4 regions of the Paenibacillus sp. Z3-2 genome follow, and region 4 is predicted to be linked to each of the others. Evidence: riboswitches for the same ligand, from Rfam matches in the RefSeq annotation. Region 4 holds a riboswitch; each other region holds the start of a gene.
What was found. A riboswitch is a leader RNA that binds a small molecule or an ion and turns the genes downstream of it on or off. The one in region 4 is predicted to bind thiamine pyrophosphate.
Positions count from the first base shown of each region.

Region 1: it holds a riboswitch for thiamine pyrophosphate, as region 4 does, so the genes downstream of both, M1D71_RS04105 (ABC transporter ATP-binding protein) here and M1D71_RS16755 (thiamine phosphate synthase) in region 4, are expected to answer to the same signal.
Region 2: it holds a riboswitch for thiamine pyrophosphate, as region 4 does, so the genes downstream of both, M1D71_RS02205 (ABC transporter substrate-binding protein) here and M1D71_RS16755 (thiamine phosphate synthase) in region 4, are expected to answer to the same signal.
Region 3: it holds a riboswitch for thiamine pyrophosphate, as region 4 does, so the genes downstream of both, thiC (phosphomethylpyrimidine synthase ThiC) here and M1D71_RS16755 (thiamine phosphate synthase) in region 4, are expected to answer to the same signal.

Region 1 covers NZ_CP096397.1:938,689-944,583, reverse strand. The annotation lists gene M1D71_RS04125 (ABC transporter ATP-binding protein) at 1-751, opposite strand, end outside; gene M1D71_RS04120 (ECF transporter S component) at 752-1,345, opposite strand; gene M1D71_RS04115 (pectate lyase) at 1,732-2,400, opposite strand; gene M1D71_RS04110 (radical SAM/SPASM domain-containing protein) at 2,726-3,601, opposite strand; TPP riboswitch at 3,884-3,986, shown strand; gene M1D71_RS04105 (ABC transporter ATP-binding protein) at 4,147-4,914, shown strand; gene M1D71_RS04100 (ABC transporter permease) at 4,901-5,713, shown strand; gene M1D71_RS04095 (ABC transporter substrate-binding protein) at 5,876-5,895, shown strand, end outside.
Region 2 covers NZ_CP096397.1:443,651-449,545, forward strand. The annotation lists gene M1D71_RS02190 (ABC transporter ATP-binding protein) at 1-167, opposite strand, end outside; gene M1D71_RS02195 (ABC transporter permease) at 314-1,072, opposite strand; gene M1D71_RS02200 (MTH1187 family thiamine-binding protein) at 1,072-1,362, opposite strand; gene M1D71_RS02205 (ABC transporter substrate-binding protein) at 1,587-2,627, opposite strand; TPP riboswitch at 2,836-2,948, opposite strand; gene M1D71_RS02210 (phospholipase D-like domain-containing protein) at 3,310-4,710, shown strand; gene M1D71_RS02215 (hypothetical protein) at 4,867-5,367, shown strand; gene M1D71_RS02220 (MFS transporter) at 5,550-5,895, opposite strand, start outside.
Region 3 covers NZ_CP096397.1:656,373-662,267, forward strand. The annotation lists gene M1D71_RS03165 (alpha/beta hydrolase) at 1-482, opposite strand, end outside; gene M1D71_RS03170 (IclR family transcriptional regulator) at 843-1,586, shown strand; TPP riboswitch at 1,735-1,848, shown strand; gene thiC (phosphomethylpyrimidine synthase ThiC) at 2,268-3,995, shown strand; gene M1D71_RS03180 (thioesterase II family protein) at 5,214-5,895, shown strand, end outside.
Region 4 covers NZ_CP096397.1:3,737,853-3,743,747, reverse strand. The annotation lists gene M1D71_RS16765 (hypothetical protein) at 1-300, shown strand, start outside; gene M1D71_RS16760 (ABC-F family ATP-binding cassette domain-containing protein) at 439-1,989, shown strand; TPP riboswitch at 2,065-2,174, shown strand; gene M1D71_RS16755 (thiamine phosphate synthase) at 2,366-3,061, shown strand; gene thiO (glycine oxidase ThiO) at 3,076-4,314, shown strand; gene thiS (sulfur carrier protein ThiS) at 4,311-4,514, shown strand; gene M1D71_RS16740 (thiazole synthase) at 4,517-5,284, shown strand; gene M1D71_RS16735 (ThiF family adenylyltransferase) at 5,281-5,895, shown strand, end outside.

The DNA of each region.
Region 1 (5,895 bases), 2.8 Mb from region 4:
GCTCCTGTTCCCGCTCTTCCCACACGCCTGGATACCAAATTCCATAAGCCTTCAATTTTTCCCTTTCTTCCGTAAATACCTGTTGCGAGGGGCCATCCGCCACGATCTCTCCCTCTGGAGATAACACAATAATCCGATCAACCATATCCACAATCTCATTAATTTTGTGTTCAACAATGATTAACGTTTTGTCACTGGCAATCCGTTTGACGGTATCCCACACCTGGGAAGTCCCTTCATCATCCAGTAATGCCGTGGGCTCATCCAGAAATAGCACCTCCGGGTCCATGGCCAACATCGATGCAATTGCAAGACGCTGCTTCATGCCCTGAGACATGGATTGGATCCATGTCCGATTCTGTTCAAAGGATAACCCGACCTGGTTCAGATAATATTCAATCAGATCCGCCATTTCTTCACGCGGTATATTTCGGTTCTCCAGCACAAATGCGATCTCTTCATCCGAATAGGACATACAGAATTGGGTGTCCGGGTCTTGAAAGACCACTCCGGCTTTGGCAGGAACCTGAATATCATCACATTTCATCGGGATCTCAACCGAACGTGGTATCAGACCGCTCAGGATTTGCAACAACGTCGATTTACCGGAGCCGCTAGGACCAAGCAACAATACTTTCTCCCCTTGACGCACAGAGAGAGACAAGCCCTGAAATACCAAGGCTTTCTCTCCCGGGAACTTGCATCTTAGATTCGTTACACTTACCGCTTGCGAATTCCCTTCCCCGTTCATCTAATCCAGAGCCTCATAATCCTGTTTGGATACCGGTCTGAGTGAGCGGGTTACACCTGTCAGTTCCAATGCTTTGGCGAGATAATAAGCGAACACTCCGGCAATCAGGATACTTCCAATGAAGCGGAAGCCGATAAATAACGTATAGTTCCATGCCGAGAGTGAATCAATATACCCGTACTGGTAATCCAGCACAAGCGAAGCCGCCGCTGCACCTATGGCTGCAAGACAGGTGACGAACAGATTGGTTTTTCGATACAGAAATGCGGCGAAGAATATCTCGGCTCCCAATCCTTGCAACAGACCATACACCAGTGTGGACATGCCCCATTCGCTGCCCAGAAAAGCACTCACCGTTGAAGCTGCAACCTCAGCAAGAATCGCCACCCCCGGCTTACGAATGATGACAAAAGCAAACGTGCCGGCCATAAACCACATGCCGTAGATCATCTGCTCTGCATGAACGCCGAATGGTTTCATCAGGTCATATGTAGGTCCCCATATCTTATAAATCACGCCAAACACCACTGCGATCACGATGGTTACCAGAATATCTGTTAGTTTCAATCGCTTGTTGCCTGCTGTTGTTGCCATCTTCTCTACTTCCTTCCTCTGCTCCCCGTCGGGTTTATTAAAGTAAACAAAAAAAAGCCTCCCCGGTTCCGGGCAGGCCTTACGTACAGTGTACAATTCTCACAATCATGTATTGGATGGTTGACGCAAAGACGGAATATCAATCCTTCTCTCTGTTGTAGCAAAAAGTTCACCACAGCCGAAAGAAGTCCTGTTGTTATCCCACGTTAATTTTCCACAATTCACCCTTACACATTGTAAATCCATGTTCTCTACGCTGGCATTACCCAGATCAGATGTACGGTCAGCGGCACAAGGCCACTCTCTCAGCCCAACTTCATTGAGCTCCCGGTTCACTTTATTTCATTGCTTCTAATGTACATCAGATGGGTATTTGTGGCAATGCCTTAATATTGCGTATTCCCGGACTGACTCGTTTTTCCTGAAGCGAAACCCTTGAACAACGTTGGTACTTTGGAATACCGTGTATTCGTGATTTTTCCTTGTGATGTACTGCTGTCTGTACGCATAATTGCATCTTTCACATTGGAAATGTTGGAGTTATCCAGGGTCATGTTAACTGCGAAGGAAGTTCCACCATTTTGGCGAACCAGCTTGCCAATATCATCTGCACGGAAATTTTTGATGTTAATCGTTCCGGCTGCATTCATCTGGAACACTTTATCATAGGCCTTGTACGCTGCTCCGCCGGTAATATTGACCGTTCCGGCCGACTTCAATGTTAGTGCATCCTCGCCCACGTCCTGCCAAACCACATTCGATATATTACAGTTTCCATAACAGTGAACACCATCGGCAGCAGGTGATCCGATATTTACATTTTTGAGCGTGGCCCCTGCCTCCAGGCGAAAGACTGGCTTTTGACCCTCTGCTTGAGATCCGTCGCCCAGTGTGGAGGGATTGGCTACAAAGGTTTTGCCTTGACCGTCATAGGTCGTATTCTTTGGAACAATAATAGTTGAATTTACAACCGTAGGTGCAGCCGCAGCCGGAACTGCACCAAATATGGAAGCAACCAAACCAGCGGACAGCAACAGCGTCAACATTTTTTTCATAACTTTATTCCTCCCTTATTCTCGTTTTTTGGTAGTACTAGCCTGAGCTTGTACTGGAAGTTCGCCAGAGGTGCACCTCTGTCTGAAATACAACCTAATCCTACCAAATAAGGAAGGGGACAAGAATAATCATTAGATCACGTTTACACTTCCCAGCATAGAACCTGATGTTTCAGCATGCTTTGTGGTCCCGTGTTTACTTGTTATGTACCGATATCAACTTCGGATATGCTCTATTTACAACCTCAATATACACAACAAAGACCACATCATCTGTTACAGACAACGTGATCTTATGAAAACATGATGGTATTCACTTTATATTCTAGGCTCCAAACCGCTGACGATACCCGCACTTCCGGCACAACTCTTCCACCGCTTCACGCTTGGAAAAACCATACACCAGATTGCTCGCTCGCTCACCCTCAATAATCTCCGAGAATGACTTCTCGTGCACGTTACCGAGGTTAATGACACCCTCACCATCAAGACAGCATGGAACCACCGTTCCATCCACTAGCACAGCCGCCTGACCGCGTAGTGCATGGCAAAATCCTTTCCCGTCATCTTCCGGTGCATCCAGACTCGGCCACTGGAACTCATGATCCTGGTTCAGGTATACATTTGGGGCGATTTTGACCCCGCTGCCTGGAACCACTTTTTCTTCAATACGAAAGTCCAGATTGAACTCACGTTCCAGCACTTCAAGGGTCTCCCGATTTCGATTCATCTGAGCATTCGTAAAGTTATCCTGCGTCAGATTCCACAGCCGGAATGAGATGATAACATTGTGCTTCACCGCTTCATGTACAAAAGACAAGATGTTGCTCAGGTACCCGTCACGATCGGTTGAACCTTCATGCCCATCGAAGCTGTGCAGAGAGAAGTTCATCTGCCGCAGCGCCGGTTTGCCAAGCAATTTATGCTGAGTCTTGGGCAGCAGCGTACCATTCGTTGTAATGTTCACCTTGAGTCCCTTCGCATGTGCGGAATCAAGCAGCAGATCTATTTTGGGATGCAACAAGGGTTCACCTTTGACATGTAAATAAATATGGTTGGTATGTGGTTTAACTTGATCCAGTATATTGTTGAAGACTTCAGGGTCAATGAATCCTTTGGCACGCTGTGTCTGCGGACAGAAGCTGCATGCCAGATTGCAGATACTTGTGATCTCAATATATACTTTTTTGAACGTTTTCAACTCGGGTCCCCATTCTGCTTAGGAGGGAGAAATCCCACCTGCATTTGTGATCCGGCCAATATGCGCCATCCCTATTATATCGGGTTCTTGAAACGAGGTAAATTGTTCGATTGTTCTAAGCACAACGAGGGACAAAAGAAATTCATTCCAACTGAAATTTGTATGATTACAACCTCGCTCCTCGGATCTGACTCCAAGTTCACCTCAACAATTCCATCATGCTGCCTCTTTACAGTTCATGTTCAAGTGATATATGCTGAACATACAACTGCATATCTTGTACATTTGCACTAGGGGAGCCCTGCGGCTGAGACGAATATGACTATTCGGACCCTTTGAACCTGATCTGGATCATACCAGCGGAGGGAAGTGGAGCGGCCTTTTAGTAAGCGGAATTTTATCATGTATATGTGAAGATAAATTGCGGATCTAACTTACAGACCCACTCATTTCTCCGGAAATGGGGGGGTCTTTTTTGTTTCTTTTGCAGAGCACAGGATGTCGTTGTTATTTCACCAGTCTGACATTAAGGGGGTGAGGATCAGATGGCCAACCATGTAACCATTCACAACGTAAGCTTCGCTTTTCCCGAAAAAAAAGATCCACCCGTACTCTCCAATGTGTCGCTTCAGGTTCAACAGAGAGAATTTGTCTCACTCATTGGCTCCAGCGGATCAGGTAAAAGCACGCTCTTCAAGCTGCTCGCAGGCTTGCATGAGCCAACCGTCGGCACCATCGACATTGCCGATGTACCGCAAGGACAACGGCTCGGACGAGTCGCCTATATGCCGCAGAAAGATCTGCTGTTATCCTGGCGGACCGTCTTGGAGAACTGCATGCTGCCTGCCGAGTTGGCACCAGGCCGACAGAACAAGGACAAGCTGCGGGCCGACATCATGGCTGGATTAGCCAGGTTCGGCCTGTCAGGTTATGAACATTCCTATCCGGATGAGTTATCCGGTGGCATGCGGCAGCGGGTAGCACTGCTTCGTACTTTGCTTACAGGCGGACAGCTCATGTTGCTGGATGAACCCTTCGGTGCGCTCGACGCCTTAACCAAACGAGAAATGCATCGCTGGTTGTTGGAGCTGTGGGAGGGCTTTGGCCAAACCGTCCTGTTTATTACACATGACATTGAAGAAGCATTGCTTTTAAGTGATCGTATTATTCTACTAACTCCAGGCGGACAAGGTCAGCAACTGCGGGAAATGACGGTTCCTTTGCCACGTCCAAGGCATTCGGACCTGATCTACGAACCGGCTCTCGTGCAGATGAGACGACAACTGGAGGAACAATTGCATGCGAAGCGATAAGGTTAGCGTCCAGACGTGGCTCTCGAAGTGGTTTTCCCAATATGGTTTGTTCATTCTGCTCATGCTCTTTTTACTGGCGATCTGGGAAACGATTGTACGTATGGGATGGGTGCCTTCCTTCATCATTCCTGCACCCACGGCCATCGCAGGCTCACTGGTTGAGCATCGTCGTCTGCTGCTGACCATACATCTGCCTGCTACCTTTATGGAGGTTGCTGTTGGTTTTGGCTTGTCCATAGTGACCGGAATTGCGCTGGCGACAGGCATGCATATGAATCGCTCGATTGAAAAGGCCTTATATCCCTTCATCGTGATCAGTCAGACGATCCCGCTGATTGCCCTGTCCCCCGTATTCATCCTGTGGTTCGGCTACACGCTGTGGAGTAAAGTCGCCGTGGTGTTCCTGATCGCGTTCTTCCCCATTGTGGTCAGTACCTACGATGGACTCCGCCAAGGCGACCCAGAACAGCGTGAACTACTACTCACCATGGGCGCCAGCAAATGGGATATTTTTCGCAAACTCCAGGTTCCGCTGGCACTCCCTTCATTTTTCTCGGGGCTAAAGATGTCTGTGGTGTACTGCGTGGTTGGGGCAACGATTGGCGAATGGCTCGGTGGCAGTAAAGGGCTCGGCTACTTCAGCCGCCGCATGTCCAGCAATATGAATACGGATGCGATGTTTGCCGCTATTGTGCTGTTATCCTTGCTGGGAATCATTTTGTTTGCACTGATTGCTTGGCTGGAGAAACGGTTTAGCTTACGGCGTCATCGTCATGGAGCCAAAAGGAAAGTTGGATAAAACTTAGACAGAAATTAGATGTAAATACAGGAGTTACGATCTTCAAAATATACCTTATGCACAATTTCAGCAGATCTTCAATCAGTACATTGTCACATTGTCCGTTAACATGCTGCTGTCCATTTTCTACAAATCAAAACGATGAAATGAGGAACTTCATTTATGAATAACAAAGGCATATA
Region 2 (5,895 bases), 3.3 Mb from region 4:
CGGAATGATGCATGAACGTCAATGACGTCCAGTGCAGGCGGAACCAGAGCATTAGCAGTATTGTCAGGTCGATCAGGGGTAGCCGGGTGAAGCTTTTCACCGTGCTTTGGCTCCATTGCGCGTGGTCCTCGTACAGGCTGGACTTGTTCGTCCTGTTGCCAATTCATATGGTCATCACTTCCTAATATACAGATTACATCTTCTTATTTAATTGTCATCACAGCTTCCCCTTGTGAGATGTGCATACGTGTTATTCACAACTACTATGGCATCATGCCACACTGTGTACTACTTGGTATATCCACACATTTTATTACCGCTTCTGTGGACGCCAGCGCACGAGCAGCTTCTCCAGTAGCGCAATGAGCAGGAAGAGCAGCAAGCTGAGCGCGACAATAATCATGATGGCCACGAATAGGCGATCTGTGCGATAAGCTGACTTTTGCAGCATCATATAATATCCAATGCCCTTGTCTGCACCAATCCATTCGGCGATGATGGCACCCATCACGCTATAGGTAGCGGCAATTTTGACACCGGAGAACACCGATGGCAGGGCATGGGGAAGCTCCAACTTCCAGAAGATCTGGTGACGTTTGGCACCAGCCATGCGCATATAGTTCATCATCGCGGCATCAGTACGGGTCAAGCCGTCCATGGCCGCCACCGCAACGGGAAAGAAGCAGACCAGGATGATCGTAATCAGCTTGGGCAGCAGCCCGAATCCGAACCAGATTAACAGGAGCGGCGCCAGCGCGATGGTCGGAATATTTTGACTAAGAATAAGTAAAGGATACAGGGCTGATTTGAGAAAAGGGACCAAATGGAGCACCATCGCAATCAGCAATCCGACCGCCGTGCCTGCCGCGAATCCGATCAGCGTTAACTGAATGGTTGCGGAGGCGTGCATGCCAAGTCGCTCGGCCTGGGATGCCGCTTCGCGGGCGATGTCGGACGGTGCCGGCAGCATCCATTTCTCGATATGGAACAGGGAAACGGCCCCCTGCCATATCGCTATAAAGAGAATAACCGCCACAAAGGGCGGCCATACGCTTTTGAAATAGGCGTGCATTAGCGATATTTCTCCGTCAGGGTATCCATGCTGAAGCCAGTAGGGCTATGGGCGATTTTGATCTGGGAGATGATGCTTGGGCTGCCAGCTTCCACGAGTACCTCATGCATCTTGCGGACAACCTCCAACAGTTCCTCCAGTTCCCCCTCCATGGTGGTGTCGAGCGGGTTCACCTGATACTTCAGGCCAGATTGTTGAATAACTTCAATGGCGCGATCTACGTAAGGATAAGAGTTCTCGCCATTTGGCGTTTTCGGAATAACTTGAATGCTAAGCAGTGTGCTTGCCATGAGAGATCACGGCTCCTTTCGAATGGGTGGTATAAGTCGAACATAGCGAATGTACACTTTACCACTCCGATTGCAGTACCCTCCTCCGATCGCTGTTATCCCCGGATTTCTTGATTCCTTTTCAATGGGGAAATCCCGGGATAAAGGCGAACACTTTGTTTCTTCAGATGGGTTCTGCACTCTTCGTTCTTGTGTACATAAAGGTCAACTTAACAGTTAGATTATTATTTGGGTAAAAACTCGTTCGTATATGCCTTGCTCACATCGATCTGTTCATCCAGCAGTTTTTTGCTAAACATCCAGTCGGTGTAGTTCTGCCATACTTCCTGTTTTTGTTCACCCCAACGCGGGGCGTCATCCGTGTACTTCGGACTAAGCCATTTCTGGCTTGCCAGTACCAATTCCTTGTCCAGATCCGGTACGGCCTTGATCAGAATGTTCGCTGCGTCTTCGGGATGATCAATCGCATATTGATACCCTTCGGAAGTGGCTTTCAGGAATGCTTTCACCAGATCAGGGTCATTCTGAATCGTCTGCTCGTTCGTTACGAGGACAGGCGTGTAGTAATCCAATGCTTCTGAATAATCCTTCACATATAACATGTCGATCGGTTCCCCGCGCAGTTCGGCTTCGATACCCGTCCAGGCGTAGAAAATCCACGCGAAATCAATGTCCCGTTTCACTGCGGTGAAAAAGTCGGCATCACCCATGTTAATATTTTTCACTTTGGATACATCGGCTCCGTCGCCTTCCATAATGGATTGCATCACGGCTTCTTCCACTGGGGAACCCCAACCGCCATAGGTTTTGCCTTCAAAGTCTTTCGGTGAATTAATATTCCGATCCGCCGGAGCAGCGAATCCGGATGTATTATGCTGAATAACTGCTGCGATGGAGATTAATGGAACACCCTGTGTGCGGGCTTGAGTTACACTCTCCTGATAGCTTACGCCAAAAGGCGCTTCATTGGAGGCAACCATTGTATCTGCGCCACCGGCACCTGGTTGTACAATCTCTACGTTCAAGCCCTCAGCCTTGTAAAAACCTTGATCTACAGCGGCATACAGGCCGGTATGATTCGTATTCGGTGTCCAGTCGAGCACCACTTTAATATCTTTCAGGGCGGCAGTGTCACCTTCGTTGCTGCTTTCCGTATTCGTGTTGCCGTTCTGCCCTGCTGGGGCAGCTTCTTTGCCGCCACATGCGGCTACAGTCACCATAAGCACACATAAGAGCAACAATCCCATTGTTTTACGCCATTTCATCTGTGGTTCTCTCCTTCGGTATGTCCGGCCGAGTGGCACGGGGTACTCCTTGGCTTCATATCCAATCATCTTGCATAAATCGACAGATTTATACCAGTTGAGATCTGGATGACGTTATTTTTTATTCAAAAAGAACGTCAAAAAAGCGCCCCGTAATCCGGGACGCGTGCAGGCGTTAGAGAGGTGGCGTTCAGCCATAGGGCTGTGCCAATTCGATATACTCCGATTCCTACGCTGGCATGATCCAGATCAGGTCTAAGGGTTAGTATCTTGGTGGGATACACTCTCAGCCGGCCAATTCCGACTCCCCTGGGAAACTATGAAGTTACGGGCATTACTAGGGTAATTATAGGCCAGCAGGTGGAACGTGTCCAGTCAGGAACTGGATGGGGGCACGTATGAATTAATCAAAGAGGCCATTATACATGCGTATAACGACCTCTCTAGATGTGTGATTTTTATCAATTATCGTGGCGAATTATAAAAGGAAAGCTGACTGAGTGCAAAAGCATCGGATTTCGGGTCATAGCCTACCTGTTTCTGAGTCGCTCCGAGCTGAGCTTTTGATCGTTTGACCTTGACCGGAGTCGCTTGATTAATTAAACAACATAATTTAGATACAGAAGGAGATAGTACTGCTATACAAATAATTACTTTTTACATAAAAATGGGGGCGTACTGAATGATCTTTAAAACCATATTCGCAATTATTCTGTCCTATTGTGTATACGTTTTTTTCACAGCTTACCTTTTATTTTTGGTTCTGTCTCCATCTACTATTGAAAATACGGATATGCAAAAATCGTTAACAGCAGGAAGTACGACAGATCGCGTATTGCTCTTGGAGGACGGCTTTCAATCCGGTCAGGTGAGAATCCAGACCATTCGAGAGGCGAAAACAAGCATCGACCTGGCTTATTACTCCATCCAAAAAGGAAAAACATCTCAACTCTTTTTTGCTGCTTTATTCGATGCAGCTGATCGGGGTGTTCATGTTCGAATCATTTTAGACGGGATTTTTCACAACATGCGCGGAGAATTGCGTGATATTCCAGATGCCATTGCAGCTCACCCCAATGTGGAGTTAAGGTATTATGAACCACTCCACATAGTTATGCCATGGACATGGCATAACCGTCTGCATGACAAAATCCTTCTTGTCGACAACACATATGGCATCATTGGCGGCCAAAATATTGGTGATAGATACATGGCATTGCAACCCCAAAAAGACTATGTATTCGATCGGGATGTCCTTGTTTACAATCCAAACCATAATACGAACACCACGGTTGTTGAAATGAAAAAATATATAGATCGGTTATGGAACCATCCATTCACCAAACCAGAAAAACATGCAAAACGTCAGCATCATGCAAAGGGGTTAAAAGAGCTGGCTCGGCTGGCTCAGTTATATAAAAAAGCTCGGGCTCAGAGCGATCCTTTTGTTAAAGTGTTGCCGAAGGAATGGGCTCAAGGAGCTCTTCATTCCGACCACGTCGCTTTCATTCACAATCCAATCCAAAGGCTGTATAAAGACCCGACCATGTGGAGAGCATTTGTTCATTTCGCCAATCAAGCAAAGTCGAAAGTGTACCTTCAGACGCCATATGCCATTCCTACCAAGAAAATGAAGAAAGCAGTACATCTGTCGATGAATCCAAAAGCAGAATGGGTCATGCTAACCAATTCAATCCAGCAGACCCCTAACCCTTTGGCTTTCGCGGGATACTTAAGCTCTAAGAAACGGTTGCTTGATACCAGTCTGGCCATTTATGAATACCAAGGCCCTTATTCCATACACGGCAAATCATTTGTTATGGATGGTTACCTCAGCATGGTTGGTTCGTATAATCTTGATCCCAGATCCGCCTTTCTAAATACCGAATCTGCTGTGGTCATTTCTGGTTCTGCATTCGCCAACGAACTAACAGAGGCTATGGATATCAAACGTGCACATAGTACGCGTGTGAATAAAGGTGAGCATCCAGCAGAATCTACGAATCAGAAAGGCTCTGTTTTCAAACGAATGGCAATCACAGCTTTATCCAAACTGTCTTTTCTCTGGAAATTTCTGTTGTAGGAAAGAACCCCATCTTTTGAATTGAGTACCTGCAAGTCATCACACGGGAGATATAATTTCATTGGAGTACCCGTCTAATTGTTCACGGAATGTTCACTTATGTGGAGGGGTTCGTCATCTCTATAATTGTCAAAGTAAACAGAGAGGATGAGAGAAGTGCCAACAAGCAAGAAGGAACAAATTATTTTTGGATTAATGATGTGTACAGGGATGGTCGTCGTCATGATGTTCTTCAATCTATGGCACAGTGGGTTACTCGGTAAGATGTCCCCGCTTGAGATACTGCTTCAATTCATATTATGTTTTGTGATCGCGTTCCTGGTGGAGTCTTTCATAGTTGGACCTATAGCGAAAAAGATTGCTTTTTCCTTGCCCTTTGACAAGTCCAACAAGATTTTGGGTGTGCTTGCCATGTCATTATTCATGGTGATTGGCATGGTTCTGATCATGTCCTTGTATGGAATGATGTCGGCATATCTGGCGGATCAATTAAATGGGGCATCCGTACTTCGTACGTACCTTCATACAATCGCTCGTAACTTCAGCCTTGCTCTTCCATATCAATTGATCATTTTGGGACCTCTCGTACGATATGTATTCGGTAAATTCATCAAGGATAATGGGCCTGTAATGCCTGTTGTTAACAAAAGTGTGTGATGCAGCTGTGCCCAAAGTATTTCCTGGGCAATCTTGTGCAACGCAATAATTCGAGGTTATAGTGTGCTAGTCTCGTTAGAACAGAATAACACTACAAAAAAGATGTCCGCCATCAGTTTATGAAGGTGGACATCTTGATATATTTAATAGTTAATTTTCAGGAAAGGATAAACACATAACTGTTAAGTCGCAGAATCCACTATATGTTTGTTCTGCCATTGATACGTGATCACGCTAATGACAAGCAGGCCAACCGCAAAGATGGCAAGCATCCATGCAGATTGATTAACCTCCAAATGATCAAGACTCCATCCCGTGGTCAAAGGCAGAATAGCACCGCCGACCCCACCTGAGGCAATCAAGATACTGGGTGTGGATTCTTCTGTTCCAGGCAGCAGTTTACTGGCGAAGACAAGGGCAATGGAGAATATCCCTGACATCGCAAGTCCAAGCAGTAAGATAATAAGAAATGCAGACCAGATTTGGTTTGTATATGGGAATACCATTAACAAGAGAACAGAAGCGAGA
Region 3 (5,895 bases), 3.1 Mb from region 4:
TCGGCTTTGCCACCTGTGGCTACAGCTTTGTTCACTTGGGAGGCAAAACCGTAATCGAACATGACCACGTTGAACCCGAGTTGATGAGCATAGTGGGCCAGATCGTACATAGGTACCCATGTTTCTTCCCGGTTAGCACCGTATCCGTGACTGAAGATGATCGTTTTGCTCGCAGTGTTGTCAGCAGGAATATACCATCCCTGCATCGTCCGGCTGCCATCTGCTGCCGGAAACGTGATGTCTTCGTACTTCATGTTCTTGGCCTGCATCGGGTTGGAGAAGACAGGCGCTACGGTTGGATTGGATAATACCCATGCGATATAACCATGCAGTGCAATAAAACAAAACAGCAGGAAAAATACAACGGAGAGCAGCAACGCTACGATAATATGTTTGAACCGAATCAGCCTCGGTGATAACGAAGAGGGCAGATCGGATACTTTTGTTTGCAGCGGGGCTTCGCTCTGGGATGTTGGATACATGAATGGCCCCTCCTTTGAAGTTCAGTTGAAGATAACAACGACATGAAAAGAGAATTGCGTCTATTTCAGAACCTGCTTCAGAGCGATATCTTAAAGTAATATATCTTTATCGTATGTTCCAATATAGTCAAAGTCAATTGATTGAGGGCATTTGTTACGCAATTGTTATATAGTTCTTAAGATATATGGGTAACATTCCCTTAGCGAGTAAATTACAGGGGATTTAGTCTTATAAAAAGGAAATATTTATAACTTGGCCTATTCAGATCTTAACTCTTTTTGGTTTACAGATGAGACCGTTTCTCATATAATTTATGTAACCAAGTTTCATGTGATGAAACATGAGGAGGGCATTATGCCATGGAAGATCGTAAGTTAACCGTCCGGGCTGTAGAACGGGCGCTGGATATATTATTATGTTTTACCACGCGCAGTGATCTGGGACTCACCGAAATTGCCAGTCAGATTGGTTTGCACAAAAGTACAGTGCATCGCCTGATGGCTACGCTGGAGGATCGAGGCTTTGTCATCCGGGATGCGGCAACGGAGAAGTACCGACTTGGCATACGAATCTGGGAGCTATCAGCCCATATGTCACGCAGTGATGATCCGGCGATTTTGCTGCTGCCTGCAATGGAGCGGCTGAGAGACCGGTTGGGAGAGACCGTAAGTCTGTACCTGCGTGATGGCAGTGAACGGATTCGGATTCAGGCTGTACAAAGTGATCAGGCAATTCGCCGTGTTGCTCCCGTCGGCGTTAGACTCCCGCTATCTGTCGGGGCTTCCAGCAAAGTCTTGATGGCGTTTGCGTCGGACGAGGACCGTGAAGAACTGATGAATGGGCCTGAATGGCCGGTATTTATCGATCCAGCGGTGTATCTGGCGCAGATGGGAGACATCCGGGATAACGGATATGCCACGAGTTACGAGGAACGTGAGCCGGGAGCTGCCGCGGTATCGGTGCCGATTATGGATCGTAGAGGCAATATTGCAGCTGCGCTCTCGGTCTCAGGACCTGTCAGCCGACTTTCGCAGGAGACTTTGCACGAATACGCACCTGTGCTAAAGGAAGCTGCTACGCAGATGGGGCTCATGTTATCCTGATGTTGATGTAAGGTCTGTCACCAATTAAGTTAGTAATCTGGGATATAAAGGTTGTTTTTATGTCCCGGTTGCGCTACTCTGTAATGGACGGCCCAGCGGGGCCAGCTTCATTGCATATGAACAGCGGCTTGTGTAAGCCGCAACTTGTTAACGTTACTGGGGGAGTCCGAACTGTCCGGACTGAGACGGAATCGCATGAGATTCCGGACCCTTTGCACCTGATCTGGATCATACCAGCGTAGGGAAGTAATCGGCGATATGACCACAACCACCACATAATGTGACCCTTGCAGTGCTCCGTTAAGGAGCTGATTGAAGGTGCATTATTGGTGATGGACATAAAAGTCGGTTCCTTCGGGGACCGGCTTTTTTATATACAGGGAACAGGCGATATAGCGCGGACTCCATGGGCTTCTTTTTCAATAACCTGCAAAAGTGGGCTTGGATAAGGAGAGAAGTCTCATAGATTCATGATCTGTGGTAACCTCCGTTATGTTGTGAACTGTACATGAATGATGTCTCCTCTGGTCTGGTGTAGGATCGCTCATTCTTCTCTGCATTGCGTTGATTTGGGACAGGTACGTAAGCGAGCTAATGATGATACCAACCAATCCAAGCGAAGGAACACTAAGGAGGAGAAAAGTGAACATGAGTACAGGAAATCAAACGGGACAACAAGCGATGGAACAGGAACATACGGGTCAGCAGGTGGAAAAGAAAACAGAGGCGGCCGGACGGGTTCAGCCCTTTCCGGGCAGCCGCAAAGTCTACATTCAGGGCTCACGGCCGGACATTGCTGTCCCGGAGCGTGAAATAGCCCTTCATGACACGAATACTCCCCAAGGGGTGGAGCATAACGAGCCGCTGCGTGTCTACGATACGAGCGGTCCGATGACTGATCCCGAATTTCATGCCGATATCCGGGCAGGTCTACCAGCCCTGCGTACCCGCTGGATCACAGAGCGTGGCGATGTCGAGGCTTACCAAGGCCGTACAGTTAAACCCGAGGATAACGGATTAAAGCCCGGAGGGAAGAGAGCTGGAGCCGAAGAGTACCCTGGATTGCGTGGCAAACCGCTGCGAGCACAGACAGGACGCTGTGTGACTCAGATGCATTATGCGAGGCAGGGAGTCATTACGGCAGAGATGGAGTTTGCCGCCATTCGTGAAGGCGTGGAGCCGGAATTCGTGCGCCAGGAGCTGGCGAGTGGAAGAGCCATCCTGCCGTCTAACATCAATCACCCGGAGAGTGAGCCGATGTTGATCGGTCGTCATTTTCATGTGAAGATCAATGCCAACATTGGCAACTCTGCTGTATCTTCTTCCATCGAGGAAGAGGTGGAGAAGATGACCTGGGCGGTACGCTGGGGGTCGGATACCGTAATGGATCTGTCCACAGGCAAAGACATTCATACTACCCGGGAATGGATTATCCGCAATTCCCCTGTGCCAATCGGTACGGTGCCGCTGTATCAGGCGCTGGAGAAGGTGAATGGCGAAGCGGAAGCACTGACCTGGGAGTTATACCGTGACACGCTAATTGAGCAGGCAGAGCAGGGTGTGGACTACTTTACGATTCATGCAGGCGTGCTGCTGCGTTATATCCCGATGACGGCCAAGCGGATGACAGGCATTGTGTCTCGCGGTGGGTCCATTATGGCAGCATGGTGCCTTGCACATCATCAGGAGAACTTTTTGTACACCCATTTTGAAGAAATCTGCGAGATTATGAAAAGGTATGATGTCGCGTTCTCGCTGGGAGATGGACTTCGCCCAGGCAGCATCTACGATGCCAACGATGAAGCACAGATGGCGGAACTGGCGACGCTTGGAGAACTGACGCAGATCGCGTGGAAGCACGATGTGCAAGTGATGATTGAAGGCCCGGGTCACGTGCCGATGCACAAGATCAAGGAAAATGTGGACTTGCAGATGGAGATTTGCAAAGAAGCACCGTTCTATACGCTGGGTCCACTGACAACCGACATTGCCCCGGGATACGATCACATCACATCCGCCATTGGGGCGGCCATGATTGGCTGGTTCGGCACGTCCATGCTCTGTTATGTTACGCCAAAAGAACATCTAGGCCTGCCCAACAAGGATGATGTGCGGGAAGGGGTTATCGCCTACAAGATCGCAGCCCATGCCGCTGATCTGGCAAAAGGCCATCCACGTGCCCAGCGCCGGGATGACGCCCTGTCCAAAGCGCGCTTCGAGTTCCGCTGGCGTGACCAGTTTAACCTGTCACTGGACCCTGAACGTGCGCTTTCCTACCATGATGAGACGCTGCCAGCCGAAGGGGCCAAGGAAGCTCATTTCTGCTCCATGTGCGGACCGAAGTTCTGTAGCATGCGCATTACGCAGGACATTCGTGCCTTTGCCACCGATATGAGTGCATTTAATTAACAATACGGCTCACAATGTCATTGTGAGCCGGGATTCTTTATCTGAAGTTTTGCAAATAGGAAGCTCTTCGTCTACGAGTTGTTGTTAAGCGAGTTAAACCAGATAATTGTTTTGTTGAAAGCTATAACTTGTTGTTTGATTAACATGTTTCCATAATCATCTAGAGCAAAGTGATAAGTAAATGCGCGACTTATGATTTAATCGGTCGAAGGCATCTCGAGCTCTTTGTATGACAAACTGGCGAACTTCGATTATTTGCTCTGTTTCGCTCAACCCATCATTTTTAATTTTATTCCCCGAATTATCAACACTGAGATTTAAGAAACTCTAAACGAGAAAATTACATTCCAAATCAACCAAATAACCTAAAATGAGAGATCTCAGGTCAAATATGTTACCTGACGATCTACTGTAACGAATTAATTGAGTTTCACCAAGACTGTATAGTTAAATTATTCATACAACATTGAGCTTCTAAGATTATTATTTACAGAGCCAATATATCTGTTTCTTGCTCTCACAGATGTTGATGATCTTTTCATTTTATACCAGTTATGAGACCTATTCGTCTGTATAGTTTGATAGATCAATTACTATCAATAACACAAGACAGTGATGGATTGTGTCTGCTTACACTATTATGAGACTGACACAGAGAAAGTGTGTAAATCGGCAAACAATTAGTATCTTAATCTCCCATCCGTCTTGTTGCGTTTCTGATTGGATGTTCCTTACATTTGGTAAAATATAGAATTACATAGTTAGACGTAACAACTGATTATATTTGTCTTTGTGAAAACTCTAACTTGAAAGCCAAAATCAACTTGACGACTGGCATATAGAGGGATACCATGGAAAATGTGGGTATACAACCGTCAATTTCTGTATTTAAGATGGATGTACTCTTCTATCTAATTACAGAGCTGAATTCCTGGAAATTACTAATTTAATAGAGTTATATAGTAATTTTGACGAATCCGTATCAATAATGGATTTTAAGTATTCCTTGTGAAGTATTGTCATTTGTATTCTTAAATCTATATTAAACACTCTATGAAAAATTGTTGTATTTGAAGAGAACGGCATTAAATGGATAAAAAATTAATTTGAGTTTTCAACCGTTAAGTTTTATTCTTCATCTGACTCATTTAGGATGAGAACACTTTTATATTAAGTGACTGAATTTTAAAAATAAACTGTGAGAGATGGATTTGAATTATGAAATTATTTTGTATACCTTACGCTGGTGGTTCTGCTGCCATCTACAATCAATGGTCAAGTCAATTAATTGGAATCGCTGAGATTATCCCTGTGGAGTTGGCTGGTAGGGGCAGGAGAGTGCACGAACCCTTTTATCGATCTTTTGAAGAAGTAGTGGAAGATGTTACATCAATTATTGTGCAGCAATTAAGTGGAGATCCCTATGCGATTTTCGGGCATAGCTTGGGGGCGATTCTCGCATATGAAACGACTCATAAACTGAGAAGTATGGGTTATAAGGAGCCAAGCATCGCTTTTTTCTCTGGAAGATCTGCCCCGCATGTACCAGACAAGGATGAAAAAATCGTTCACACGCTCCCGGATGAAGAGTTTATACAACACTTAATGGAATTAGGCGGAACACCGCCACAATTTTTTGAAAATACTGAACTGAAGAATCTTTTTTTACCTATCATTAGGTCGGACTTTCGTTTATCCGAGACTTATAGTTTCCAAGAGAGAAGCGACAAACTCCTGTGTGACACATATATTTTTTACGGTAAGCAGGATGATAATCTGTCAGGAGATATAAAAGAGTGGGATCAAGTTTGTGATAGCGATTGCAATTATTTTGAATTTGATGGGGATCATTTTTTTATCCATAGCCATTCGCAATCTGTTATAGAAGCTCTTATTAAAG
Region 4 (5,895 bases):
TATACGTTTACGATGCCCCTGATTTCACAGGAGGATTGGTATAACTCCATTAATGATACAGGAATTATGGCTTTTATCCAGGGAATAGCCGTGGGGGATCAGAAGATCAACAATTATGCGATTGGTGGAGGCAGACTTGTGAAGAAAACGGCCATCGTAGGTGGGGTAGATCCTTTAACGGCTATCAAGTATTACTACCCCTCCACATGTGGTAATGGTTACCGTGCCGAAGAGGTGTTCACAGATGCAAGACAAGCAGCTGCACAAGGCTATTTCGAATATAACTGCTCTAATCGTTAGAGGAGCCTGCATGACAAAATCATGGAAGAGGTTCCTGAACTGTTTACATTACTTTCAGAAAAGACAGGACCTGTGCTAGAATAGGGTTTCGGAACAATAAAAAAAGTAATGTCTAATAGATAGGAGCAACCTCATCTTATGAGTTTATTGTCAGTAGAGAACGTGAGTCACAATTTTGGAGATCGCACATTATTTAAAAATGTATCGTTTCGCTTACTCGCCGGAGAGCGCGTAGGACTTGTTGGTGCCAATGGTGTGGGTAAATCCACACTAATGAACATCCTTACAGGTAAATTGCTTAAAGACAGTGGAAAAGTGGAATGGACACCTAAGGTCCGTTATGGATATTTGGATCAGCACACGAAGCTTACGCCGGGCAAAACCATTCGTGACGTGCTTAAGGATGCATTCCTTCCGTTGCTTGAATTGGAAAAAGAAATGATGAATATTACAGACCAGATGGCGGATGCAGATCCAGATAAGCTGGAACAGTTGCTGGAAGAGATGGGCGATATTCAGGAACAACTGGAGCAGGGCGACTTCTATCTGATTGACGTAAAAGTGGAAGAGATGGCCAATGGTCTTGGTTTGTCCGCAATTGGTCTTGATCGTGATGTCGCAGCTCTAAGTGGGGGGCAACGTACCAAGGTGCTTCTTGCCAAGCTTCTGCTTGAGAAACCTACAGCTCTTTTGCTGGATGAGCCGACCAACTATCTGGATGTAGAGCACATTGAATGGCTGTCACGTTACCTGAAGGACTACCCGCATGCGTTTCTTCTAATCTCCCATGATACGGAATTCATGAATGAAGTCGTGAATGTCATTTATCATTTGGAATTTGCCAAATTAACGCGATATGCAGCGAACTATAACAAGTTCCTGGAGATGGCGGATATGAATAAAGCCCAGCATATTGATGCGTATGAGAAGCAGCAAGAGTACATCAAGAAGCAGGAAGATTTCATTCAGCGTAACAAAGCACGTGCTTCAACCTCAGGTCGAGCGAAGAGCCGGGAGAAGCAACTGGACAGGATTGAACGTATTGATCGTCCAGATGAGGCGGCCAAACCAACGTTCAAATTCAAGGATGCCCGCGCGAGTAGCAAAACGGTCTTTGAGGGTATTGATTTTGAAATTGGATACACGTATCCTTTGCTGCCTAAAATGACGATGACGATTGAACGTGGTGAAAAAATTGCCATTGTAGGCTGTAATGGTGTGGGTAAATCGACGCTGCTGAAAACCATCTTGGGCAAGATATCTCCACTCAGTGGAAAGACCTTTTTGGGAGATTATCTCGAAACGGCCTATTTTGAGCAGGAAGTTCGTGCTGGGAACATCACGCCGATTGAGGATGTCTGGAATGAGTTCTCACATTTGACACAGAATGAAGTCCGGGGGCATCTCGCTCGCTGTGGATTAAAAAATGAGCATATTACCCGTCCGCTTAACATGCTGAGTGGTGGAGAACAAGCCAAGGTTCGTTTGTGCAAGCTCTTGATGCGTGAGAGCAACTGGATTCTGTTCGATGAGCCAACGAACCATCTGGATGTCACAGCAAAAGCTGAGTTGCAGCGTGCCTTGCAAGAATTCAAGGGAACGGTGTTGTTGGTATCTCATGAACCTGATTTCTACGAGGGTTGGGTCACCAAAACATGGAATGTCGAAGAATGGTCTGAGAAAAACTAGACGATTCAGGGAACGTTTAATAGAATTGAACGGTGACAAAAAAAACCGTCTATGGTAACATAAGCTACAACTTCATATGAACACTAGGGGGGCCGCACGATGCGGCTGAGATGGAAGAATGCGATTCCGGACCCTTTGCACCTGATCTGGATCATACCAGCGTAGGGAAGTGGCGCGCGCGTTTCAGTAAATGACCTGAGCAAACGGAAATTCGAATGAATTTCAACTGTCGGCTTAGCGAGTTGAAACATGCAGTTCCTTGTATAAGTTATGGTTTGAGTTCCATAGCTGTTTTGTACGAAATGAACTGTATGCATCATTCAGTCATCTGCTCCAATTATTAATACGCAGCCACTCCCCTACGGGAGTGGCTTTTTTGTATTTTTATAGCATTCACGCATGGAAGGAGATGAACAGTACGGCAATTTCTCATGAACATGTACACGGATCATTTGAACTGCATGTTGTATCTACGGGGGGAGAAGATCAAGCCTCTTTTGTGAAATCAGCAAAGGACGTGTGGCCGTGGGTCGACTATATTCACATACGAGAGAAAGAACTCACATGGCAACAAAAGATCGGTTGGGCTGAAAGTTTGCGTGGCATTGGAGTTCCATCTTGCTGCATCGTTATCAATGGATCAGAACTGCCCTCACAGAATGAAACCTATGGCGGTGTGCACTGGGGGCAAGAGGCTATGCGTATGTACAACACTGCTGTCATAAGCAATGTGCAACGACTTCGTCTGGGTGTATCTGTTCATTCAATCGATGAGGCAAAAATCGCTGAAGAACGGGGAGCCGATTACCTTTTCTTCGGGCATGTCTATGCAACCAACAGTAAGCCTGATCTTGACCCAAGAGGATTGCACGCTCTTGCTGAAGTGTGCTCTGGTGTCTCCGTTCCTGTTATTGCGATTGGGGGCATTGAACCGGCGAACATTCGAGCAATCCGCTCAACGGGAGCACAAGGGGTTGCCGTGATCTCGTACATATGGGGTAACGATTCACCGGATCGAGCTGCTGCATCATTAAGACAGGCAATTGTTGATACAGAAAGTCTGAGCCGCTGAATCAAGGAGATGAGATGATGAAAGAGATCGTATCGGGTCAGAACAGAAATCATTTCAGTCATCAACTGAAATCTGAACCGGAATCAAGAAACAAAAGTGTTACGGATAGACCGGATAAGATTCATGCCGAAACTATTATTGTAGGTGGAGGCGTCGTTGGTTGTGCCATTGCATATGAGCTTGCCTCCCGTGGACAGGAGGTACTGCTGGTAGAGCGTTCAGCAATCGCGGGAGGAACTTCGTGCGCCGCGGCTGGAATGCTGGCGGCAGACAGTGAGGATTTTGCTCATCCTTTGATGGCTAAGCTTGCCAGGCAGAGCAGACAGTTACTTCATGAGCAACAGGTGCTAATGGCTATCCTTAGCGGGTTAGAGGTTGGTCTGCAACGCCAGGGATTCCTGACCCCTTTTCGTTCATACAGTGAATTAAGCAGCTATAAGAACAATCGAAATTCTGCTTTGTCTGCTGATGAGGTGTGGTGGGATCGTTACACTGTGCAACAGGAGGCATCATGGCTTAACAGAGATACGTATGGAGCCTACTACAGGCCTTACGAGAGTGAGATTCTTCCTGTCAATCTAACAAAGGCATACGCTGCATCCGCTCAAGCAATGGGAGCACGGGTAATGGAAGGGATACAGGATATACGCGTGCAAGCAAACGAACATGGTGTACAGGGGATCAGCACATCGATCGGTGAGATGACATGCAAACATGTCATTATAGCGGCTGGATTACAGAGTGAAGAATTAATGAGACATGTGAATCTGAGCTTGCCTGTGTGGTCGGTAAAAGGAGAAATAGCTGCTGTTCAGTTCTCAGCTGAACATGCAGGGTACAGACCTGATAGAACGGTGTATGCCGAAGATATCTATATTGTTCCGAAAGCCAATGGAGAAGTGTGGCTTGGGGCAACCAGTCTGCCCGGCAGAACGGATCTGAACGTTTCAGTCCAGAGTGTACAGAAGCTGCTAGCAGCAGCTACCTATTGGGTACCTGGAATGAAAGAAGCTCGATTTTTGAGAGCATGGGCAGGCGTAAGACCAGCCACTCCGGATGGACTGCCTTATATAGGTGCTTGCGAGAGTGTTCCCGGGTTGTTCGCCGCCTTTGGGCATTACCGCAATGGTATTTTGCTCAGTGCTATAACAGGCAGACTAATGGCTGAATTGCTTGAGGGCAGAAGCTCAGAAGAACTCGGGATCGAGGAGCTGAGTCCTGAGCGATTGAACAGAAAGGGAGTGGTGCAGTGAACATCATAGTAAACGGTCAACGGATGGAGATTGAAGACGGATTGAATCGTGTGGACAAACTGCTTAAATCTTTTGATCTGCAAGTCAAAACTGTAGTTGTTGAGCTGAACAGGCATATTTTAACACGTGAGTATCATGAAACGACGGCATTAAGAGAAGGCGATCGAATCGAGATTGTACATTTTGTAGGAGGCGGTTGATAATGTTGAATATTGGTAAATATACGTTTGAGTCCAGATTGTTGCTCGGAACAGGCAAGTTTTCTGATCTTGAAGTGCAAAGCCAGGCTGTGGAAGCATCTGAAACGGAGGTTCTAACCTTTGCTGTTCGTCGTCTGAATCTGGAGGAGCGTAACCAGAAACATTTCCTGGATACGTTGGATCTCGATAAATACACTCTTCTGCCAAATACAGCTGGAGCTGCCACTGCGGAAGAGGCGGTGCGCATTGCTGAGCTTGCACGGGCTTCTGGACTTTGTGATATGATAAAAGTCGAAGTTATCGGAGATGGAATGACGTTGCTCCCGGATCCGATTGAAACGTACAAGGCTTGCGAAATTTTGCTTGAAAAGGGCTTCACTGTACTGCCTTATATTTCGGATGATGTCATTCTGGCCAAAAGGCTGCAATTGCTTGGCGTACATGCTGTAATGCCAGGCGCTTCTCCCATCGGAGCTGGTAGAGGCATCATTAATCCCTATAACCTTGAGATCATCATTGAGCAGGCCGTTGTACCTGTAATTGTGGATGCAGGGTTGCGCTCCCCCAAAGATGCTGCTTATGCCATGGAACTTGGTGCCGATGGCGTATTATTGAATACAGCCGTATCTGGATCAGGAGATCCGGTGAGCATGGCTAAAGCGATGCGAATGGGGGTAGAGGCAGGTAGACTGGCATATGAGGCAGGCATGATTCCCGTGAAGCGTTATGCAGCAGCCAGCAGTCCGGTGGAAGGAATGGTTCATACATGACAGATCAATTAACATCTTCCGAGCAGGCGGATCGGTATTCCAGACAGGAACGTTATGCGCCGCTGGGCAAGGAAGGTCAGGCGAAATTAAAGGGCAGCAGAGTGTTAATCGTAGGCGCTGGTGCACTCGGAACAGGAATTGCTGAAACGTTAGTTCGTTCAGGAGTCGGGCACATAACCATCGTGGATCGTGATTATGTGGAGTGGAGTAACCTGCAGCGGCAGCAATTATATGTAGAACAGGACGCGATTGAACGGATGCCGAAGGCGATGGCAGCGAAAAAACGTCTATCTGCCATTAATTCCACCGTTCATGTGGAAGGCAAAGTGTTGGATGTCAGAGTAGATGAGTTGGAAGAACTCGTCCAACATGCAGACTTGATTATGGATGCAACGGATAATTTTGATACCAGACTACTTATGAATGATATGGCACAGAAATACCGTATTCCCTGGATATATGGTGGATGCGTGGGCAGTTACGGCATTACCTATACGTTTATGCCTGGAGATACGCCATGTTTGAACTGTATGCTGGGAGAAGTCCCTCTTGGGGGAGATACCTGTGATACGTCTGGCATTATTCCTCAAGCGGTACAGATGGTAACGGCG